2 linked regions of the Streptomyces venezuelae genome follow. Each later gene encodes a partner of the first gene's protein in a complex. Links are inferred from orthologs where the notes say so. Each region holds a gene or a part of one and is shown on either strand. Other genes may lie near its edges.

The links.
Region 2: the proteins of dnaB (region 1) and dnaG are in contact, whole or in part, in a crystal structure (PDB 2R6A), measured with the Geobacillus stearothermophilus proteins. The link is inferred for Streptomyces venezuelae from one-to-one orthologs. Residues at the interface, in WP_033016901.1 of Geobacillus stearothermophilus: Ser13, Glu15, Ala16, Gln18, Glu91, Leu92, Asp94, Ala95, Val96, Pro97, Thr98, Ala99, Ala100, Asn101, Tyr104, Tyr105, Ile108; in WP_049624496.1 of Geobacillus stearothermophilus: Lys456, Leu457, Leu458, Pro459, Ala460, Asn463, Ala464, Leu467, Leu535, Leu536, Ile537, Ala538, Gln544, Glu545, Asp548, Tyr549, His552.

What each region holds. Positions count from the first base shown.
Region 1 is NZ_CP029193.1:4,076,203-4,090,565, reverse strand. What follows is about bases 1-2,971. They hold dnaB (replicative DNA helicase), read left to right. Parts: upstream 1-730; coding sequence 731-2,212; downstream 2,213-2,971. Other genes in these bases: DEJ47_RS18925 (NADP-dependent oxidoreductase), read right to left, coding at 2,242-2,971; DEJ47_RS18935 (MATE family efflux transporter), read right to left, coding at 1-270. Outside these bases: more of DEJ47_RS18925, read right to left, coding at 2,972-3,171; DEJ47_RS18920 (TetR/AcrR family transcriptional regulator), read left to right, coding at 3,243-3,875; DEJ47_RS18915 (SDR family NAD(P)-dependent oxidoreductase), read right to left, coding at 3,909-4,862; DEJ47_RS18910 (MerR family transcriptional regulator), read left to right, coding at 4,933-5,412; DEJ47_RS18905 (carboxymuconolactone decarboxylase family protein), read left to right, coding at 5,476-5,940; DEJ47_RS18900 (serine hydrolase domain-containing protein), read left to right, coding at 6,054-7,430; DEJ47_RS18895 (GNAT family N-acetyltransferase), read right to left, coding at 7,540-7,992; DEJ47_RS18890 (MarR family winged helix-turn-helix transcriptional regulator), read right to left, coding at 8,045-8,497; DEJ47_RS18885 (MFS transporter), read left to right, coding at 8,637-9,845; DEJ47_RS18880 (GlcG/HbpS family heme-binding protein), read left to right, coding at 9,921-10,349; DEJ47_RS18875 (GNAT family N-acetyltransferase), read right to left, coding at 10,453-11,331; DEJ47_RS18870 (HAD family hydrolase), read left to right, coding at 11,473-12,105; DEJ47_RS18865 (globin domain-containing protein), read left to right, coding at 12,513-13,997; DEJ47_RS18860 (NUDIX domain-containing protein), read right to left, coding at 14,004-14,363. UniProt on the Escherichia coli protein: The main replicative DNA helicase, it participates in initiation and elongation during chromosome replication. Travels ahead of the DNA replisome, separating dsDNA into templates for DNA synthesis.
Region 2 is NZ_CP029193.1:2,462,221-2,471,009, reverse strand. Bases 1-2,952 are described here. They hold dnaG (DNA primase), read left to right. Parts: upstream 1-500; coding sequence 501-2,405; downstream 2,406-2,952. Other genes in these bases: DEJ47_RS11395 (RNA polymerase sigma factor), read left to right, coding at 2,546-2,952; DEJ47_RS11405 (NAD(P)/FAD-dependent oxidoreductase), read left to right, coding at 1-457. In the rest of the region: more of DEJ47_RS11395, read left to right, coding at 2,953-3,889; DEJ47_RS11390 (ABC transporter ATP-binding protein), read right to left, coding at 3,911-5,833; DEJ47_RS11385 (ABC transporter ATP-binding protein), read right to left, coding at 5,833-7,566; DEJ47_RS11380 (xylulokinase), read right to left, coding at 7,767-8,789. UniProt on the Escherichia coli protein: RNA polymerase that catalyzes the synthesis of short RNA molecules used as primers for DNA polymerase during DNA replication.

The sequences.
Region 1 (14,363 bases):
CTGGAGATCTCCGGCGCCGACCCGACGGGCGACGGCGGCCGTGGTGGCGTATGCGAGGAAGACGAAGATGCTCACCGCGGTGGTGAGGAGCGCCGAGGCGACGCCGAGGCCGGCCAGTTGGGCGGTGCCGAGGTGCCCGACGATGGCGCTGTCGGCGAGGACGAAAAGGGGCTCGGCCACGAGCGCGCCGAACGCGGGGACGGCGAGCGCGATGATCTCTCGGTCGTGCCTTCGCCGTGCGGCTTTGGGCGCCGCGGGAGCCTGTGTCATACACACCAATCTAATCTTCCACAGGTAAGAGATGCAATGGCACTGGGACCCTTACTCAGTCGCCTGTCGGGCGGGTCGTCGCGCGCCGTTTGCGGCGATCTTGGGCCGACTGGGAAAGTTTTTCTTCTGCACAGCCGGTGGACGGGAAACCAGCAGGTCAGGGTGGTTTTCAGGAACCTGCTGAGGGCTTGTTCACAGGCCTGTCCACCGGGCCGTGCACAGGTTTGGCGGAGTTCTCCACAGCATCGGGCCCGTCATCCACACCGCCTGTGGATAACCAGATTGGCTGACGGTGCCCACAGGCCTACCGTGGTCCGGCGCCCGCCTCGTCGTACGACCTCGGAAACCCCGGAGAACCGACGCGTCAGAACCGGAGTTGGGCCCGCTTATTTGTCAGTGTCGTGCCGTACGAAAGAGGGGCACGGCGAGGTCCGCGCGGCGGACGGGAGGAGGTGGCCCGGTGAGTATCTCCGAGCCTTTGGACGACCCCTGGGCCGACAGCGGTCCCAGTGACCGTCTGCCCGTCTCCCGCCAGCGCCGCGACGGCGGCGGCGGTCGGAGCCGCGACGAACAACACGATCGTGGCCGGGAGGGCGGCTGGGACAGCGGAGGCTCGTCGTTCGAGCGTGTTCCCCCGCAGGACCTCGACGCGGAGCAGTCGGTGCTCGGCGGCATGCTGCTGTCCAAGGATGCGATCGCCGACGTCGTCGAGGTCCTCAAGGGCCATGACTTCTACCGGCCGGCGCACGAGACGATCTACGCCTCGATCCTGGACCTCTACGCCAAGGGCGAGCCGGCCGACCCGATCACCGTCGCGGCCGAGCTCACCAAGCGGGGCGAGATCACCAAGGTCGGTGGCGCGTCGTACCTGCACACGCTCGTGCAGACGGTGCCGACAGCGGCGAACGCGGAGTACTACGCGGAGATCGTCCACGAGCGGGCGGTGCTGCGCCGCCTCGTCGAGGCCGGCACGAAGATCACCCAGATGGGATACGCGGCCGACGGCGACGTCGACGAGATCGTCAACAGCGCCCAGGCCGAGATCTACGCGGTCACCGAGCAGCGCACCACCGAGGACTACCTCCCGCTCGGCGACATCATGGAGGGCGCCCTCGACGAGATCGAGGCGATCGGTTCGCGGTCAGGCGAGATGACCGGCGTGCCGACCGGGTTCACCGACCTCGACCAGCTCACCAACGGCCTGCACCCGGGCCAGATGATCATTATCGCGGCACGTCCCGCCATGGGTAAGTCCACGCTGGCCCTCGACTTCGCACGGGCCTGTTCGATCAAGCACAACATGCCGAGCGTGATCTTCTCGCTCGAAATGGGGCGCAACGAGATCGCCATGCGTCTGCTCTCCGCCGAGGCGCGCGTGGCCCTGCATCACATGCGCTCCGGCACGATGACCGACGAGGACTGGACGCGCCTCGCCCGGCGCATGCCGGACGTCTCGGCCGCCCCCCTCTACATCGACGACTCCCCGAACCTGTCGATGATGGAGATCCGCGCCAAGTGCCGCCGCCTCAAGCAGCGGAACGACCTGAAACTCGTCGTCATCGACTACCTGCAGCTCATGCAGTCGGGCGGATCCAAGCGGGCCGAGAGCCGCCAGCAGGAAGTCTCGGACATGTCGCGAAACCTTAAGCTCCTCGCCAAGGAGCTGGAGCTGCCGGTCATCGCCCTCTCGCAGCTGAACCGTGGTCCCGAGCAGCGCACCGACAAAAAGCCCATGGTCTCCGACCTGCGTGAGTCCGGCTCGATCGAGCAGGACGCGGACATGGTGATCCTGCTGCATCGCGAGGACGCGTACGAGAAGGAGTCGCCGCGCGCGGGCGAGGCGGACATCATCGTGGGCAAGCACCGTAACGGCCCCACGGCGACGATCACCGTCGCCTTCCAGGGGCACTACTCGCGCTTCGTGGACATGGCACAGACCTGACGTGCCCACATGTAGACCCGGGGGGGGAATCAGATGACGATGACCCGGCGTCCGCGTGTGTGTCCGGCCTGACTGTCTGCCTGGGCCGCGGCCGCCTCGGTGAGCTGGTACGTCTTCTCGACCGGGATGTGGAGTCGTCCCCGCGCGATGAGGTCGGCGGCCTCGGCGAGGGCCTGCGGCACGTTGCCGGTCACGCCGGAGAACCGGACGCCGTGTTCCGGTGCGGTCAGATCGGCGATGGAGATCACCTTCTGGGGGTCTCCGGTCAGTTCGACGAGCTCGGGGATCACACCCGAGCCGGCCAGATCGAGCGCGGCGTCGACGTGGCCGAGTTGTCGGACTCGCTTGACCCAGCCCTCTCCGTAGCTCGTGGCGAGCGCACCCAGGCTGCGCAGGTAGTCCTGGTTGGCGGCTCCGGCCGTGCCGATCACCGTGATGCCACGATCACGGGCGATCTGCAGTACCGCTGATCCGACGCCCCCGGACGCGCCGCTGACCAGCAGCGTCTGTCCGGGCTGCACACCGGACTGACGAATGATGCGCAGCGCGGTCTCCACCACGGAGGGGTACCCGGCCGCTTCTTCGAAGGTCAGGTTCTCGGGCATGCGGGCCCAGGCCGACAGCACGGCGAATTCGGCGTACGTGCTCGATCCGCGCCCGAACACGCGGTCGCCGACCTCGACCGTGGTGACGCCCGGGCCGATTTCGTCGACCAGTCCGGCGGCGTCCTGCCCCGTTCCTGAGGGCAGGACGCTCGGATGGGTCTGGCGAGCCTGGCGGGACTGATCGCGCTGATCAGGCTGGTGGAACTGGCCTTCGCGAATCCGCCAGTCGACGGGGTTCACCCCCGCTGCGCGCACAGCGACCCGTATCTGGCCGGGGCCCGCGTGGGGTTCCTCGGCCTCGGTGAGGTGCAGGACTTCGGGACCGCCGAACTCGGCGAAGCTGACTCTCTTCATGCCGCCGAACGTAACACTAACGGTTAGTGTTTCGGAACAGTTGCACCTTTGGATTTGATAGCGTCAATGCCATGACCGCCCCGACGACGCCGTCCGGATCTGCCTTGCCGAGCAGGCCCACCGCCCAGCCCGGACCGGGCACACCGACCGGACGGCGGGAGCGAAAGAAGGCCGCCACCCGTCAGAAGATCGCCGACACCGCTATGCGGCTCTTCTTGGAGCGCGGCTACGACACGGTGGGCATCCGGGACGTGGCAGCCGAGGCCGACGTCGCCGTCACCACGCTCTTCTCCCACTTCGCCTCCAAAGAGGCTTTGGTGTTCGAGCGGGACGACCATTTCGAGCAGCGCCTCACACAGGCCGTCACCGGCAGGGGGCCCCATGAGCCGCTCATCCCCGCGCTGCGCCACGAGATCCACGCGATGGTCCGGCACTGCACGGCGGACGGGACCGCCGCGATCTACCGCATGATCGACGAGACCCGTGCGCTGCGGGAGTACGAGGAGTCGATGCGGCTGCGCCACGCGGAGTCCCTGGCGACGGCCATCGCCGCCGATCCCGAGCTGTCCAGGACCACGACGGCCTGCCGCGCGATCGCGCGGTTCGTGGTCGACGCCTACGCCCTGGCCCGCGAGGCATCCGACCCGCAGGCCGCCGTGGACGAGATCTTCCGGATGATCGAGGCGGCCTGGGAGATCGCCTGATCCCCGCCGTTCGATCCCCGGGAAACTCCGGGCTCAGAACGCGCTGAGCCCGGTGAGTTCGCAGGAGAGGTCCCAGAGCCGCGCCGCCGCCCCGGGGTCGACGGCCCACGGCTTTACGCCACCGATCAGCATGTCGTCGGTGAGGGCCGGTTCGGCGATGTCGCAATCCTGGCAGTACGCCCCTCCCCGGTTCTCCAGCAGTGGTGAGGTCGCCGCCCACACAGTCGTCGCCGCGCCCTGCTCGGGGCTCTTGAAGCCGACGGCGGGTGTCCCGCCCGGAGTCACCCAGCCCTGCGCGAGCCACTCTTCGCGCGGGATGTGGCGCTGCAGCGGGGTGAGGATGCTGCCGGGGTGCACGGCGAAGGCGCGCAGGCCGTGGTCGGCGCCCAGGCGGTTCAGGTGCACGGCGAAGAGGGCGTTGGCGGTTTTGGACTGGGCGTAGGCCAGCCAGCGGTCGTAGCTGGCGTCGAAGTGCGGGTCGGTCCAGCGGATGTCGGAGAGGAAGTGTCCGGAGGAGGCGACGGTGACGACGCGGGCGCCGTCCGGAGCGAAGGCGGGACGCAGGCGGTGGGCCAGCGCGAAGTGCCCGAGGTGGTTGATGGCGAAGTGCGCCTCCCAGCCGGGACCGACGCGTGTCTCGGGGCAGGCCATCACACCCGCGCCGTTGATGAGGATGTCGAGTGGGCGGCCGGTGCCGACGAAGCGTTCGGAGAAGACGCGGACACTGTCCAGGTCCGCGAGGTCGAGGGCGTGCACCTCGGTCCGCGGCAGACCGCGCAGAGCGTGTTCGGCCGTTTCCGGGCGCCGAGCGGGGACCACGACGTGGGCGCCGGCGTGGACGAGAGCGCGGGTCGTGGCGAGCCCGAGGCCCGAGTAGCCGCCGGTCACGAGAGCCGTGGTGCCCGCCAGGTCCATCCCTGCGAGGACATCGTCGGCCGTGCTGTGGGCGCCGAAGCCCGTACCGAGCCTCCGCTGTTCGGTGATCATGTTCTCGACGCTAAAACCTAGACTGTGCGCTAGGTCAAGAGCCGTCTGATGCGCGGCGTACGGTCCCCTCATGAGCGAGTATCCGGGCGCTGTGCCCGTGGAGAACGGCGGTAGCGGGGGTGGCCTGTCCATAGGGAAGGTCGCCGAGGCGACCGGCCTGAGCGTGCACGCCCTGCGGTTCTTCGAGCGGGAAGGGCTCTTCCTGCGCGAGATCCCGCGGACCGGCGGAGGACAACGGATCTATGAGCAGGCGGATGTGGACTGGCTCCTGCTGTGCGGGCGGCTCCGTGTCTCCGGCATGCCGATCGCCACGATCAAGAAATTCGCGGCGCTCGTGCGGTCCGGCCCCGGCAACGAGCGGGAACGCCTGGCGCTGCTACGGGAGCACGAGCGCGATGTACGCACGAAGATCGACGACCTGAACGCCTGCCTGGAGGTCATCCATGGCAAGGTCACCACCTACGAGCAGCACCTACGCGACGGGACGGCCGTCGGCCTGTGGTCGCCCCGGCCACTCACATCTCCGCGTCGCGATTCGTCGGTGCAATGACGGACCACAACGACGCCTCTGCGGCCAACAGCGGCGCCGGGCAGACGCTTGAGGAGAAAACTCATGCAGGCTCGTATGCAGAACCCCGCCTTGATCATCCCTGAGGCCATGACAGCCTTGCTGAGCCTGTCCCAGATCTCCAGGAAGCAGGGGCTGTCCCAGGCGACGATCGAGCTGGTGCAGCTGCGCGTGAGTCAGATCAACGGAAGCAGCGTCTGTGTCGAGGGGAACGCGCGCAGTGCCGTCGCAGCGGGCGCCACAGACATGCAGTGTCTTTCGGTGGCTGCCTGGCGGAGTCTCCCGTGCTTCACGCCTGCGGAACGCGCCGCCTTCGCCCTCGCCGAGGCCGCCACCCGACTCGCGGACCGTCCCGATCCGGTGCCGGCGGCGGTCTGGGACGAGGCTGCGCGGCACTTCACCGAGCGGGAGCTGGCGGCACTCGTCCTCGCCATCGGCGTGGCCAACATGCTCAACAGGATCAACGTCCTCACGCGGCGCCACGCCGGATCGCAGCCCTGGGAGTGTTGACGGATCCTGGGCGTGCTGACTGACAGGTCCTGGGGGGGGGCGACAGGTCCTCGGCATGCTGAGAGGGGCCGAATTCGCTCGACGGACGGGCGTCACCCGGGTGAACTGGTCCCATGACAACACCCCGTGAAGAGCTGCTCCCCTCCACCCGCCGAGCCCTGCTGCACCGCGTCGCCACCGCTCAGACAGAGGGCCGGTCTCCCTCGCTGGTGGCCGCGGTGGCCCGGGACGGCGAGTTGGTGTGGGCCGGCGGCCGCAGCATGGTGGACGGGCACGAGCCGGACGAGAACGTCCAGTACCGGATCGGTTCGATCACCAAGACCTTCACCGCCGTACTGGTGATGCGGCTGCGCGACGAGGGCGTACTGGACCTCAACGACCCGCTGGAGAAGCACCTGCCGGGCACCGGAGCAGGAGAGGCCACCATCGCCGAACTCCTGGCGCACACCGGCGGGCTGGCCGCCGAGACCCCCGGCGAGTGGTGGGAGCGCACCCCTGGGACAGATCGACCGGAGCTCGCGGACGTCCTCGGCGAGGCGCCCTTCAAACATCCCGTCGGCAGGCGCCACCACTACTCCAACCCCGGTTACACGCTGCTGGGTTCGCTGGTCGAGGCGTTGCGGGGCGCTCCGTGGGAGGACGTGCTGCGCCGCGAGGTGCTCGAGCCCCTGGGGCTGACCCGTACCAGTGCGCAGCCCCAGGCTCCGCACGCCGACGGCTGGGCCGTGCACCCGTGGGCGGACGTGATGATGCCGGAGCCCGCGGAGGACCTGGGCCTGATGGCTCCGGCCGGGCAACTCTGGTCCACGACGGCCGACCTCGTGCGGTTCGGGCACTTCCTGGTGACGGGCGACGACCGGGTCCTCGGCGCCGATTCCGTACGGGAGATGCGGACTCCGGCAGCACCGCTGCCGACCGGTGAATGGGACAGGGCGTACGGCCTGGGAGTGGACCTGCTGCGGTGGGACAAGGGCAGCCTGGCGGGGCACGGCGGGTCACTGCCGGGCTTCCTGGCCGCCCTGTGGGTGAGCGAGGCGGACGGTGTGGCCGCTGTCGCGCTCGCCAACTGCACGTCCGGACCGCCGGTGGCGGCGCTGGCCATCGACCTCGTGAAGATCGTTTCCGAGGCCGAGCCGCGGATTCCCGAGCCGTGGCGGCCGCTGTCCGAAGTCGATCAGAAGGTGTTGGAGCTGGCGGGCCCCTGGTACTGGGGGACTCAGGTGCTCGTGCTGCGTCTGACGGCCGAGGGCGGTGTGGAGCTGGGGCCGTTGTCCGGTTGGGGGCGCCAGGCTCGGTTCCGGCCCAACGGTGACGGCACCTGGACGGGGCTCAACGGGTACTACGCGGGGGAGCTGTTGGAGGCCGTGCGGCGGCCCGACGGTTCGGTGAGCCACCTCGACCTGGGGTCGTTCGTCTTCACCCGGGAGCCGTACGACGAAGGGGCACCGATCCCGGGCGGCGTGGACCCGCAGGGGTGGCGCGGCTTCTAACTCTGCGGTTTTTCCTCCGGGTCTTTGCTCTGTCGCGATGCGATCGAGGAGGCGGGCCTGTTTCACGTGAAACAGGCCCGGCCGCACGGCTGTCATGGCTGAGGTGGCCTCAGAGGGGCATCTTGAACCCGACATGCGAGGCCTGGAATCCGAGCCGTTCGTAGAAACGGTGGGCGTCGGTGCGTGTGACATCGGACGTCAGCTGCACCAACTGGCAGTTCTGGCGCCGGGATTCCGCTATGGCCCATTCGATGAACCGGGTGCCGAGCCCGCTGCCGCGCTCGTCGGCATGCACGCGCACCCCTTCGATGATCGAGCGGGTGGCACCCTTACGGGAGAGTCCCGGAACGATTGTGAGCTGAAGCGTGCCGACGACGCGGCCCTCGCGTTCGGCTACGACCAGATGCTGGTTCGGGTCGCCGTCCAGTCGCTCGAATGCCGTGACGTACGGAGTGAGGTCGTCCGGTGATTCACGTGTCGCCCCCAAGGGGTCGTCGGCGAGCATGCCCACGATGGCAGGCAGGTCCGCGGCAACGGCGGGGCGTATCTCAAGATCTCCCATGGTGCGCAGCCTAAGGGGGCACCTAGGCGTGTGGTGCGCAGCCTATGGGCACCTACGCGCGCAGTGTTTCGACAGCCTTGACCAGCGGGGCGAGCTCCGGGTTCCGCGCGGCCTCGTCGAGCGCCTCGCGCAATGCCGCGTCGTTCGTGGGGCGCGCTTGCGCGAGAAGCGCGGCACCGGCCTCACTGACGTCGGTGTAGATGCCACGGCGGTCCGTGGGGCACAGATAGCGGGCCAGTAGGCCGCGCTCCTCGAGCCGGGTCACCAGGCGTGTGGTCGCGCTCTGGCTCAACACCACCGCATCGGCGACCTGCTTCATCTGCAGGTGGCCACCCTCGCCGTCGTGCTGGCGGTTGAGCACGTCCAGAAGGCTGTACTCCCGCACGCTCAGGCCGTGCTTGGCCTGCAGGGCGCGCTCTACATGCGCCTCGATCTTGCCGTGGAGCAAGGAAAGGGCGCACCAGCTTTGGGCGAGCGCGGTCAGTGCGGGGTCTGTCGCTGTCATGGCTCTTGGTCCTCCGTCCCGGAGCGGCTGCACCCAGAGTAGTCCACCGATGCAATATCCAGCGGTTGCATATAGCCCGCGTCTGCAACTATTGTGGACGCACGTTAAGCGCACCTGCAATCGTTTGGAAGGTAGATCCATGCCTCTCGCGCTTCTGGCCCTCGCGATCGGGGCTTTCGGAATCGGAACCACCGAGTTCGTGATCATGGGGCTGCTTCCCGAGGTCGCGGGTGACTTCGGTGTCTCCATCCCGACGGCCGGCTTCCTCGTGACCGGCTATGCCCTCGGCGTCGTGCTCGGCGCCCCCCTGATGACCGCTCTCGGCACGAGGATCCCGCGCAAGCGGATGCTGATGCTGCTCATGGGCCTCTTCGTCGTCGGCAACCTGCTCTCCGCCGTGGCTCCCGTCTTCGGCGTGATGCTGGCCGGCCGCGTCGTCGCCTCGCTCGCCCACGGTGCCTTCTTCGGCATCGGCTCGGTCGTCGCGGCCGAGCTGGTGGCCCCCGAGAAGAAGGCCGGAGCCATCGCCATGATGTTCTCCGGTCTCACGGTCGCCAACGTGGTCGGCGTTCCGCTCGGGACGCTCGTGGGCCAGGCCATCGGCTGGCGGATCACCTTCGTGATCGTCGCCGCCCTCGGCGTGCTCGGCCTGTTCGGCATCGCCCGGCTCGTACCGGACCTGCCCAAGCCCGAAGGCGTACGGCTGCGTGACGAGTTCGGTGCCTTCCGCAACGTACAGGTGCTGCTCGCCATGGCGATGACGGTGCTCGGCTTCGGCGGCGTCTTCGCGGCCATCACCTACATCACGCCGATGATGACGGACGTCGCCGGTTACGCGGACTCCTCGGTCACCTGGCTGCTCGTACTCTTCGGGCTCGGCATGGTCGGTGGGAACCTCGTCGGTGGCCGGTTCGCGGACCGCGCGCTGATGCCGATGCTGTACGTGTCGCTCGGCTCCCTCGCCCTGGTGCTCGCCCTGTTCACCCTCACCGCGCACAACAAGGTCACGGCCGCCGTGACGGTGCTGCTGATCGGAGCACTGGGCTTCGCGACGGTGCCGCCGCTGCAGAAGCGCGTCCTGGACTACGCCTCGGGCGCCCCGACGCTCGCCTCCGCCGTCAACATCGGCGCCTTCAACCTGGGCAACGCGCTGTCGGCCTGGCTCGGCGGCCTCGTCATCTCCGCCGGCCTCGGCTACACCGCTCCCAACTGGGTCGGCGCGGTGCTCGCTGCCTCCGCCCTCGTCCTGGCCTTCGTCTCCGCCGCCCTCGAGCGCCGCTCCACGGCGCCCGGCCCGATCGTGGCCGGTGCGGTACCTGTCGAGCAGCGGACGCCCGTCCACCACTGACCCCACGCTCCCGAACCACTTCCCCCACAGCCCCCTTCAGTCCCCCCAGCACAACCCCGCTAGGAGAACCCCCTCATGAGCACCACCACCCCCACCGCTGCTGCCCCGCTCACCATCGGGGATGCCGAGGCCCTCGTCACCGCGGCCCACCGTGCCGCCGAGGAAGCCGGTGTCACGGTCAGCGTCACCGTCCTCGACGCGGGAGGCCACCTCCTCGCCTTTCGACGCGACGACCGGGCCGTCCTGATCTCCGGTGAGACCAGCACCCGCAAGGCGTACACGGCCCTCCAGTTGAACGCTCCGACCGCCGACCTGGTGGACGCGGTCCAGCCCGGCGGTCTCTTCCACACCCTTCCCACCGCGCTCGACCGCCCCCTGCTCTTCATCGCGGGCGGCGTTCCGGTCCACCGTGACGGCCGACTGATCGGTGCGGTCGGTGTCGGTGGTGGCGCGCCCGAGCAGGACCACGGCTTCGCGACGGCCGCCGTCGAGGCCCTCGTCTAGCAGTCCGAGGTGTACGCGTAGGGGCGTACGAGAAGGCCCGCTACCGGTGCACCCGGGAGCGGGCCTTCTGCTTGGGGGAGGAGGGCTGCGACCCGTGGTGGGATCAACCCGCCGCGACGGTCAGTGGCGCGAAGCGACGGGTCCAGTCGCCGGGCAGCTCCGGCACGCCGTACGCCATCACGGCGTTGAAGGCGACGGATTCGAGGCCGTTCTCCTTCACCCAGGCCAGCAGTTCCTCGTGCCGTACGTCGATGTCGGTGCGGAGCGGCCGGTCGGTACCGGCGCCGAGGGAGGTGATCAGGGCCTTCGCGGTCTCGGTGTCCCGCGCGACGAGCGGACCCACGACATGAGTCGCCATGTTGGGCCAGGCACCCGCGTATCCGACGATCTCGCCGTCGGCCTCCGCGACCCGCAGCTGATCCGTGAAGGCGGGGAGCCGGGTGATCACATGCATGCGGTCGTGACCGAAGACCTCGGTATCGAGGCGGAGGATGGACGTCAGGTCTTCCGCGGTGGCCGGCCGGGTGGCGACATCAGTCTGGGCGTCCGTATTTCCGGCCGGGGTGAAATGTCCCATGACCATCTCGGCCCGGCCGATCACCTCGAATCCCAGCTGTTCGTAGAGGGGGCGGCCGTTCGGGGTCGCGTGCAGGGTCAGCGGGATGGAGCCCGCTTCCTCGACCGCGTTCTGCATCAGTCTGCGGCCGACGCCCCGGCGGGCGTACCGCTCGGCTACGAGGACCATGCCGATCGCCGCGAGGGCGGGACGCCCGGGAGGGCCGTACTGGGTCACTACGTAGGCGCCCATGAGGCCGTTGCCGTCAGGGGCGTCGATGCCGTAGCCCGTTCCGGCCGACAGCAGCAGGCCCCACTTGTGTTCTTCACGGGGCCAGCCCCGGTCCTCGGACAGATCGGCACAGACCTGCAGATCGCGGGGGGTCAGTCGGCGGATGGGCGGTGCGGAGAGGGAAGGTGTCGACACGCGGGCCAGGCTGTCTGACGTACATCCTCTGCGTCCAGCCGTTTGTGGGCAGAACCACGTAGCTTTCGGCCACGGTTCAGCTGCTCGTTTCACGTGAAACATCACGGCGAGCGCCAACCGCGACCAGTAGCCTCGGCCTACATGGCACGCCTACACCTCTTCGACTTGGACGGGACGCTGCTGCACGGCACAGCAGCTCCGGTGGAGATATCGCGGCAGCTCGGCTTGGACGCGGAGATTGCGGAACTGGAACGGGAGTTCGTGGCGGGGCACCTGGGCTCGCCCGAGTACGCCGAGCGCGTGCACGCCCTGTGGGCAGAGCTCACGGAGGCGCAGGTGACGGCAGCCTTCGAAGGAGCGCCCTGGCTCGACGGGATCCGGGAGACCTGGGCCGAGATCCGTGACGGCGGTGACTACTGCGCGGTTATCTCCCTCTCACCGTCTTTCTTCGTGGAGAGGCTCGCCGGGTGGGGTGCGCACGCCGCGCACGGGTCGCTCTTCCCGACCGTGCCGTTCACCGAACCCGTGAATCCGACGGGCATTCTCGACGCCGCGGCCAAGGTGAAGATCGCGGACCGTCTCTGTGAAGAGTTCGGGGTGGGCAGGAGCGACTGTGTCGCGTACGGCGACTCGCTTTCCGACCTCGAGTTGTTCGGAGCAGTGCCGGTTTCCGTGGCGGTCAATGCGGATCAACGGCTGGTGAGCCTGGCCACCCACTCCTACGTCGGGCGTGATCTGCGCAAGGCGTACGAATTGGTCCGGCACGACCGGTAATTGAGGCAATTGACAGGCAGTCCCCTTGAATTCGAGGCCGAGGAGACGGGGACTTGTGCGTTCGGCGGCTGCCGGTATGGTCGATCAAGGTCTGTGCCGGGTGCGTCTCCTCACACTCCGGAGCGCGGCGCGCAGGTGAATGAAGCCTAACGGGGCATAGAGATCGAGAACCCGTACTTCCTGTTATGCGACCGAGGCGTCTGCGAGGAATGGGATGCTGCGATGAGGGGACTGCGGGCAATGTCACATTTTCGACCTACTTGTCCGTAGGGTCCGGGGGCCCGGGGTTCAATGTGGCCCTATCGACCACCGGGGCAGAAGAGCGGGAAGAGCGCGGCCAGAAGGGGCAGACGCAGAGCGGGGACAGCAGGCAGCTTCCGGCAGGGAGTGCCCAGACCGACCGAGAGATGTTCGAGGCGAGGCACAACATGGACGCTCCGACCACCACGTCGGCCGATGACGGCACGCCAGGCGAGGGCGGCGGCTGGTTCACCCCGCGCAAGCCACCGAAGGGACCGGAGGACGAGCGAATAACCACTTCCCCGGAAGCTCCGGAGAACCGTGAGGCTCGGGAAGTCGCGGCCGCGGTGGCTCCGGATATCCGTAGAGCCTCGCAAGCCCCAACAGCTCCCGAACCCCGTGAGGCCCCGCAGGCTCCTGAACCACAGGCTCCGGGACCACAGGCTCCGGGACCCCCGCAGGCGGCACAACACCGGGTGCCGCCCCCGCAGGCCCAGTCCACCGCGCCCCCGATATCCGTCCAGCAGGCGAAACCGGAGGGGAAGGTCTCCGCGGACGCCCTCCTGGTGCAGCGCACGATGGCCGAGATAGAGCCCGTCGCCGACAAGGTCACCTCGTACTTCTACGCGCTGCTCTTCACCCGCCACCCGGATCTCCGCGCCCTGTTCCCCGCGGCGATGGACACCCAGCGGGACCGCATCCTCAAGGCACTGCTGACCGCGGCCGAGCACATCGACCACACCGACGTGCTCGTCGCCTATCTGAAGAACCTCGGGCGCGGACACCGGAAGTACGGCACCCAGGCCGAGCACTATCCGGCCGTCGGCGAGTGCCTGATCGGTTCGCTGAGCCGGTACGCGAGCGCGACCTGGAACGAGGAGACGGAGGCCGCCTGGGTCCGGACGTACACGACGATCTCCCAGATCATGATCGACGCGGCGGCCGAGGACGAGCTGCGCGCCCCTGCCTGGTGGTTCGCCGAAGTCGTCTCGCACGATCTCAGGACCCCTGACATCGCTGTCGTCACGGTCCGGCCCGACCAGCCGTACCCCTTCCTCGCAGGGCAGTACACGAGCCTGGAGACCCCCTGGTGGCCCCGGGTCTGGCGGCACTACTCCTTCGCGTCGGCCCCACGCCCGGACGGACTGCTCTCCTTCCACGTCAAGGCCGTGCCGGCCGGCTGGGTCTCGAACGCCCTGGTGCACCACGCCCGCCCCGGAGACATCCTGCGGCTCGGCCCGGCAACCGGTTCGATGACCGTCGACCACACCACCGACAGCGGACTGCTCTGTCTGGGCGGTGGCACGGGCATCGCACCTATCAAGGCCCTCGTCGAGGACGTCGCCGAGCACGGCAGACGGCGCCCCGTGGAGGTCTTCTACGGAGCACGCACCGACCATGACTTGTACGACATCGACACGATGCTGCGCCTACAGCAGTCCCACCCCTGGCTCGCTGTCCGGCCGATCGTCGACCAGCGGGCACAACTGCCGGACGCCGTCCGCGAGTACGGCCCGTGGAACGAGTACGACGCGTACCTCTCGGGACCGCCCGGCATGATCCGCAACGGCGTGGACGCCCTGCGGGACATCGGCATTCCGGAAGGCCGGATCCGCCACGACTCGGTAGAGGAACTGGTGGCCTCGGACTAGGCAGACCTAGCCCAGGTCGGGGGCGTGCATCGCGCGGACGCCCTCGATGTTGCCGTCCAGATAATGCCGCAGGGACAGCGGTACGAGATGGACCGAGGCGATTCCGACTCTGGTGAACGGCACATGCACGACCTCGTACTCGCCGCACGGCTCCTCGACCTCGGGGCCGTGCCGCTGACCGAGGTCCATGGACTCCAGGCGGCAGACGAAGAAATGCTGCACCTTTACGCCGGTCGCGCCGCCGTCCTCACCAATGTGCTCGACGGTGTCGACGAAGCACGGCACAACGTCGGTGATCTTGGCGCCCAGCTCCTCATGGACCTCACGGTGGAGCGCGTCGACGACAGAGTCGTCCTCCGCCTCCAC
Region 2 (8,789 bases), 1.6 Mb from region 1 along the record:
CGGCATCGCCGTCGACGCGTCGCTGCGCACCTCCGACCCCGACATCTACGCGGCGGGCGACGTGGCCGCCGTCCACCACGCGCTCTTCGACACGCGGCTCCGCGTCGAGCACTGGGCCAACGCGCTCAACGGAGGCCCGGCCGCCGCACGCGCGATGCTCGGCCAGGACGTCACGTACGACCGCGTGCCGTACTTCTTCTCCGACCAGTACGACGTCGGCCTGGAGTACTCGGGCTGGGCGCCTCCGGGGACGTACGACCAAGTGGTGGTGCGCGGCGACACCGGAAAGCGCGAGTTCATCGCGTTCTGGCTGCGCGACGGAGAGGTCCTCGCGGGCATGAACGTGAATGTGTGGGACGTCACGGACCCCATCCAGCAGCTGATCCGCAAGGGCGTGCGCCCCGACCCGGACGCCCTCGCGGACCCGTCGACCCCTCTGGCGTCGCTCCTGGGGTGACCGGCCGGACAGGAGTGTCACAGGCGAGCCGTAGTATTCCTACGTGGCAGGCAGGATCAATGACGAAGACGTGAAGGCGGTTCGGGACGCGGTCCCGATCGACGCCGTGGTCTCCGACTACCTCCAGCTGCGCAACGCGGGGGGCGGAAACCTCAAGGGCCTGTGCCCCTTCCACGACGAGAAGTCCCCGTCCTTCCAGGTCAGCCCGAGCAAGGGTCTCTTCCACTGCTTCGGCTGCCAGGAAGGCGGCGACACGATCGCCTTCGTGATGAAGATCGACCACCTCACGTTCTCGGAGACGGTCGAGCGCCTCGCCGCCCAGGCGGGCATCACGCTGCGCTACGAAGAGGGTGGGTACAACCCCGCGCACCAGCGCGGCGAGCGGATCCGCCTCGTCGAGGCCCACAAGATCGCCGCGCAGTTCTACGTGGACCAGCTGGAGAGCCCCGAGGCCGAGATCGGCCGGAAGTTCCTCGCCGAGCGCGGCTTCGACCAGTCCGCCGCCGCGCACTTCGGCGTCGGGTACAGCCCGGCCGGCTGGGACCACCTCACGCGCTTCCTGCGCGGCAAGGGCTTCACCGACAAGGAGCTCACCCTCTCCGGCCTCTCCCAGGAGGGCCGCCGCGGCCCCATCGACCGCTTCCGCGGCCGTCTCATGTGGCCGATCCGCGACATCGGCGGCGACGTGGTGGGCTTCGGCGCGCGCAAGCTCCGCGACGACGACAACGGCCCGAAGTACCTGAACACGCCCGAGACGGCGATCTACAAGAAGTCCCAGGTCCTCTACGGCATCGACCTGGCCAAGAAGGAGATCGCCAAGACCAGCCGCGCCGTCGTCGTCGAGGGCTACACGGACGTGATGGCCTGCCACCTGGCCGGCATCACCACCGCCATCGCGACCTGTGGCACGGCCTTCGGCGGCGACCACATCAAGATCCTCCGCCGCCTCCTGATGGACAACGGCTCGGCCCGCGTGATCTTCACCTTCGACGGTGACGCGGCGGGTCAGAAGGCGGCCCTGCGCGCCTTCGAGGACGACCAGAAGTTCGCCGCCGAGACGTACATCGCGATCGCCCCCGACGGCATGGACCCCTGCGACCTGCGGCTCGCCAAGGGCGACGCGGCCGTCGCCGAGCTCGTCGAACCGCGGACACCGCTCTTCGAGTTCGCGCTGCGCCAGATCGTCGCGCGGTACGACCTGGAGACCCCCGCGGGCCGCGCCGCCGCCCTCGACGAGGCGGGCCCCGTCGTGGCCCGCATCAAGAACAGCGGCGCGCAGCACGAGGTCGCCGTGCAGCTCGCCGGCATGCTCGGCATCCTCGACACCCAGTTCGTCGTCAAGCGCGTCGCCCAGCTCGCCCGCTGGGCCCGCGACCGCGGCGGCCGGGGCCCCGCCCCCGCACCGGCGGCCCAGCGCTCGGCGGGGGCGTACGAGAGCGCGCCGCAGGGCTTCAGCGGCCCCGCGCTCAACCTTCGCAGCCCCGCCCACCGCACCGAGCGGGAGCTCATCAAACTTGCTCTGCAGTACCCGCAGTTGGTCTCCCCGGCCTTCGACGCGTACGGCGTCGACGAGTTCACCGCCCCGCCCTACGCCGCGGTGCGCCGCGCCATCGAGGAGGCGGGCGGCGCGGAGTACGGCGCACAGGACCCGCAGGAGTACCTCGTACGCGTCCGTGAGGCGGCGCCCGACGACGCGGTCCGCGCGATGGTCACCGAACTCGCCGTCGAGGCGATCCTGCGCAAGACCGTCGACGAGATGTACGCGGGCATCCAGCTCGTGCAGGTCCGGCTGCGCGCCGTCGACCGCCGCATCCGCGACGTGCAGGGCACCCTCGCCCGCCTCGGCGCGGGCGGCGACCCGCAGCATCTGACCGCCGTGCAGAACGAGTTGTGGGTCCTCCAGCAGTACGGGCAGGCGCTCCGCGAGCGGGGCGCGGACGCACTCTGACGCGTCCACCGGGCTCCCCGGCGATTGAGTTCGGGGAACCGGGGTTACCCGTCGGGTAACCACGCGGTCACGGACCGGACTCAAAAAGTCACCGCACGCCCCTCGTGGCGGCCGTGTGTCGTGCCCCACACTGGGTTCCGGTGCCTGAGTCCTCGGAGCGCGGCCGACCCGCCGACAGCGGGTCCGAGACCCCCGCGGTTCCACAATTCGTGTTCGGGACGGACAGCGGCGAGGCCGCCGTCCCTCTCCCGTTGCCGCACGCCTCAGATGCGATCACCCTGGAGGTCGCCCCCGTGCAGACCCAGACCCTCACCCAGACCGACACCGCCCCGCGCGCGGATGCGGATACGGACGTCCTGGAGTCGGTCCCGCCGCAGCGCCGGGCCGCCCGGCACCCCGAGGCCTCGGCAACGCAGGAAACGGCCCCGGAGACTGCGCGGAAGACCCCCGACACGGCCGCCGCGCGGGACGACACCGAGGACCCCGAGGCTCCCGAGGCCCCTGAGACACCCGAAGCCCTCGCGCCCGAGATCCTCGACCTGCCCGCGCCCCGCAGCCGCGCCGACACCGGCGGCCCGTCCTCGGACCTGTTCCGCCAGTACCTGCGCGAGATCGGGCGGATCCCGCTGCTCACCGCCGCCGAGGAGGTGGAGCTGGCCCGCGCCGTCGAGGCCGGTCTCTTCGCCGAGGAGAAGCTCGGCAACACCCCCGACCTGGACTCCCAGCTCGCCCTGGACCTCGACAAGCTGGTCGTCATGGGCCGGATGGCCAAGCGCCGCCTCATCGAGGCCAACCTCCGCCTGGTCGTCTCCGTCGCCAAGCGGTACGTGGGGCGCGGGCTGACCATGCTCGACCTCGTCCAGGAGGGCAACCTCGGCCTGATCAGGGCGGTCGAGAAGTTCGACTACGCCCGCGGCTACAAGTTCTCGACGTACGCGACCTGGTGGATCCGCCAGGCCATGTCCCGCGCCCTCGCCGACCAGGCGCGCACGATCCGCGTCCCCGTGCACGTCGTGGAGCTCATCAACCGGGTCGTACGCGTCCAGCGGCGCATGCTCCAGGAGCGCGGGTACGAACCCACGCCCGAAGAGGTCGCCGCCCACCTGGACCTCCCGCACGAACGCGTCAGCGAAGTCCTGCGCCTGGCCCAGGAACCCGTCTCGCTGCACGCCCCCGTCGGCGAGGAGGACGACGTCGCGCTCGGCGACCTCATCGAGGACGGCGACGCCACGAGCCCCGTGGAGTCGGCGGCGTTCCTGCTGCTCCGCGAGCACCTGGAAGCGGTCCTCTCCACGCTCGGCGAACGCGAACGCAAGGTCGTCCAGCTGCGCTACGGCCTCGCGGACGGCAGGCCCCGCACTCTGGAGGAGATCGGCCGCATCTTCGGCGTGACGCGCGAGCGGATACGGCAGATCGAGTCCAAGACCCTCAACAAGCTGCGGGACCACGCCTTCGCGGACCAGCTCAGGGGCTACCTCGACTGAAGGCAGCCCCTGAGAGCCTCGCTAGTCCACCTCGGCGACGGCCTGCGCGAACTGCGCCGCGTACAGCCGTGCGTAGGCCCCGTCGGCCGCCAGCAGGGTGTCGTGCGAGCCCTGTTCGACGATCGACCCGTTCTCCATCACCAGGATCGTGTCCGCGTCCCGGATCGTGGAGAGCCGGTGCGCGATGACGAACGACGTCCGCCCGTGCGCCAGACGCGCCATCGCCTTCTGGATCAGCACCTCCGTACGCGTGTCGACCGAGCTCGTCGCCTCGTCGAGGACCAGGATCACCGGGTCGGACAGGAACGCCCGCGCGATGGTGATGAGCTGCTTCTCGCCCGCGCTGACGCCCGCGCCGTCGTCGTCGATCACCGTGTCGTAGCCGTCGGGGAGCGTGCGCACGAAGCGGTCGGCGTGGGCGGCGCGCGCCGCCTCCTCGATCTCCTCGCGCGTGACGTCCTTCGGCGCGCCGTACGCGATGTTCTCCGCGATGGTGCCGCCGAACAGCCAGGTGTCCTGCAGCACCATGCCGATCCCGGACCGCAGCTCGTCGCGGGACATCGCCGCGATGTCGACCCCGTCCAGGGCGATCCGCCCGCCCGTCACGTCGTAGAACCGCATCAGCAGGTTGACCAGCGTCGTCTTGCCGGCGCCGGTGGGCCCCACGATGGCGACCGTGTGTCCCGGCTCGACGACCAGTGACAGGTCCTCGATGAGCGGCTTGTCCTTGTCGTAGCGGAACGAGACGTGCGACATCTCCACGCGCCCGCGCGGCTTCTCGGGCCGCGCGCCGGGCACCGGGTCGGCCTCCTGCTCCTCGGCGTCGAGGATCTCGAAGATCCGCTCGGCGGACGCGACACCCGACTGCACCAGGTTCGCCATCGAGGCGACCTGTGTCAGGGGCATCGAGAACTGCCGCGAATACTGGATGAAGGCCTGCACGTCACCGATCGACAGCGACCCCGACGCGACCCGCAGACCGCCCACCACGGCCACCAGGACGTAGTTCAGGTTCGAGATGAAGAACATCAGCGGCTGCATGACACCGCTGTTGAACTGCGCCTTGAACGACGCCTCGTACAGCTGCTCGTTCTGCTCGGCGAACGCCTTCGCCGACTGCTCCTGCCGTCCGAAGACCTTCACCAGGGTGTGCCCGGTGTACATCTCCTCCACATGGGCGTTGAGCGCGCCGGTCGTCTTCCACTGCTGCACGAACTGCGGCTGCGACCGCTTGCCGACCTTCGTCGCCACGAAGAACGACAGCGGCACCGTCACGAGCGCCACCAGCGCGAGCAGCGGCGACACCCAGAACATCATCACCAGGACGCCGATGATGGTCAGCAGCGAGTTGATGAGCTGCCCCATCGTCTGCTGCAGCGTCTGGTTGAGGTTGTCGAGGTCGTTCGTGGCGCGGCTCAGCACCTCGCCGCGCTGCCGCTTGTCGAAGTACGACAGCGGGAGCCGCGAGAGCTTCGCCTGTACGTCGCCGCGCATCCGGAAGACGGTCTTGTTGATGGCGCGGTTCGACAGCCGTGTCGCCACCGCCATCAGCAGGCCCGCCACCACGAACGTGCCGAGCGCGAGCAGCAGGACCTCGCCGACCGCGCCGAAGTCGATGCCCTCGCCGGGCGTGAAGTCGACGCCGGAGAGCATGTCGGCCGTGCCGCCGTCGCCGCGGGCGCGCAGGCCGTCGAGCGCCTGCTCCTTCGTCGTCCCGTCGGGCATGTCACGGCCGACGATGCCCGCGAAGAGCAGGTCGGTCGCGCGGCCGAGGATCTTGGGGCCGAGCACGGAGAGGGCGACGCTCAGGACGGCGGCGACGAGCATCGCGTACATCGTGGCGCGCTCGGGTCTGAAGTGCCCGAGCAGCCGCTTGCCCGAACCCTTGAAGTCCATGGAACGGGAGTCGGGGCCCAGCATGGGCCCACCGATGCCAGGGGGCATTACGCGGCCTCCGCTTCCGTCAGCTGGGAGAGCACGATCTCCCGGTAGGTCTCGTTGCTCTCCATCAGCTCCCGGTGGCTGCCGGTGCCCACGACGCGGCCCTCGTCGAGGACGACGATGCGGTCGGCGTCCCGGATCGTCGACACGCGCTGGGCGACGATCACGACGGTCGCCTCCGCGGTCTCCCGGCCGAGCGCGGAGCGCAGCGCGGCGTCGGTGGCGTAGTCGAGCGCGGAGAACGAGTCGTCGAAGAGGTAGATCTCCGGGCGCTGCACGAGCGTGCGCGCGATGGACAGACGCTGCCGCTGGCCGCCGGACACATTGGTCCCGCCCTGGGAGATGGGCGCGTCGAGCCCTTCTTCCAGACCCTCGACGAACTCCTTGGCCTGGGCGACCTCCAGCGCGTGCCAGAGCTCCTCGTCGGTGGCGTCCGGGTTTCCGTACCGCAGATTGGACGCGACGGTCCCGGCGAACAGGTACGGCTTCTGCGGGACGAGGCCGACCGTCCTCGCGAGCAGCGCGGGATCGATGGTCGCCACGTCCACGCCGCCGACCAGGACTTCGCCCTCCGTCGCGTCGATCAGCCGCGGTACGAGGTTCAGCAGCGTCGACTTGCCGCTGCCGGTCGACCCGATCACGGCGGTCGTCTCGCCGGGCCGCGCGACCACGTGGACGGACTTCAGGACGGGCTCCTCGGCGCCGGGATAGCGGAAACCGGCGTCCCGTATCTCCAGGTGGCCGTGGCTGCGCAGCTCGCGCGCCGGGGCGGTCGGGGGCACCACGCTGCTGGCGGTGTCCAGGACCTCCTCGATGCGTTCTGCACAGACCTCCGCGCGCGGCACCATCATGAACATGAAGGTGGCCATCATCACGGACATCACGATCTGCATCAGATAGGCGAGGAACGCGGTGAGCGCACCGATCCGCATGCCGCCGCCGTCGATCCGGTGCGCGCCGAACCAGACCACCGCGATCGAGGAGATGTTCACGACGGTCATGACGATCGGGAACATCAGCGCGAGCAGCTTGCCGCTGCCGAGGGAGACCTCGGTCAGGTCGGCGTTGGCCTTGCGGAAGCGCTCCTTCTCGTAGTCGTCGCGGACGAAGGCGCGGATGACGCGGTTGCCGGTGATCTGCTCGCGCAGCACGCGGTTCACGGTGTCGAGCCGCTCCTGCATGGCACGGAACAGCGGACGCAGCCGCCGCACGATCAGGCTGACACTGATGCCGAGGACGGGCACGACGGCGACCAGGACCGTGGACAGCGGCACGTCCTGGCCGAGCGCCATCACGATGCCGCCCACGCACATGATGGGCGCGGTCACCATCAGCGTGAACGACATCAGGACCAGCATCTGCACCTGCTGGACGTCGTTGGTCGTCCTCGTGATCAGCGACGGGGCGCCGAACTGCCCCACCTCGCGCGCCGAGAACGACTGGACCCGGTCGAAGACGGCGGCCCGCACGTCGCGGCCGAGGGCGGCGGCGGTCCGCGCGCCGTAGAAGACGGCGCCGATGTTGCAGACCATCTGCACGACGGTGACGGCGATCATGATGCCGCCGAAGCCGAGGATGTAACCCGTGTCGCCCTCGACGACACCGTTGTCGATGATGTCGGCGTTCAGGCTGGGCAGGTAGAGCGCGGCGCAGGTCTGCAGGAACTGCAGCAGCACCAGCAGGACGATGGGTTTCTGGTACGGACGCAGATGTGTCCGCAGGAGTCGTATGAGCACGCTCGGTCTCTCGAGGAGTCGGGTGTCGGCGAGATGGGGGCGGCGGGCAAGGCCGCACCCATCCTCCGACACCCGGCCAGGGGCCGCGCAACCGATTAACCCATGACCCGGTCAAATTTCAGCCCGGGTAAAGAACTGGGCGGATCCACGAGTCATCCAAGAGACGTGCGAGCCGCGGACGGCTCGCCCGAATGTTCGCCTCAGTACGCGAAGGCCCCCGGATGGGACTGCTCCCGCACCGTCACGTACTGCTGCCGTACGGCCTGCCCCACCGCGAGCTCCTCGCCCGGCTCGAAGACCTGCGCCGAGGCGCCCTGCCAGAGCGGCAGCTGTCCGGTCAGCGCCCACGCGGCCTGCCGTGCCGCACCGATCGCCGCGTAGTCCGCGGGCTGGGGCACCACGACCTGCGTCCCGAACAGCATCGGAGCCGCGGCCTGCACGGCGGGCAGCTCGGCGGCGGCGCCCAGCAGGAACACGCGCCGGACCTCCACCCCGCGCCCCCGCAGGACGTCGAGCGCGTCGCCGAGGCCGCACAGCATGCCCTCGAAGGCGGCACGCGCCAGGTGCTCGGGCTTCATGGACTCGCGCCGCAGCCCGGTCAGCGTCCCGGCTGCGTGCGGCAGGTTGGGCGTCTTCTCACCCTCCAGGTAGGGGAGGAGGACCAGTCCGTGGGCGCCGGGAGTCGACTTCATGGCGAGCGCGGAGAGCTCCTCCAGGTCGGTGAGCCCGAGCATCTCGGCGGAGCCGCGCAGGACGCGTACGGCATTCGAGGTGTGGACGACCGGCAGGTGCATGCCGGTGGCGTCCGCGAGGGAGGTGATGTTGCCCGCCGCGTCGACGAGCGCCTCGTGGTGCACGGCCATCACGGAGCCCGAGGCGCCGAGCGACACCACGGCGTCGCCCCGCTGGACCCCGAGCCCGAATGCGGCGGCCATGGTCTCGCCCGTTCCGGCCGAGATCAGGAGCCCTTCGGGCGTCGTCCCCGCGGCCTCGGCGGGCCCGATCACCTCGGGCAGCATCGCCTGGTGCCCGAGGGCCATCTCGACGAGATCGGGGCGGTACGTTCCGCTCGCCGCCGACCAGTACCCGGTGCCCGACGCGCCGCCGCGGTCGGTCGTGCGCCGGGCGGGCCGGCCGAGCAGCTGCCACACGAGCCAGTCCGGCGCCTGGAGGAGGGCGGCGGTGCGGCGCGCGGACTCCGGTTCGTTCTTCGCCAGCCAGCG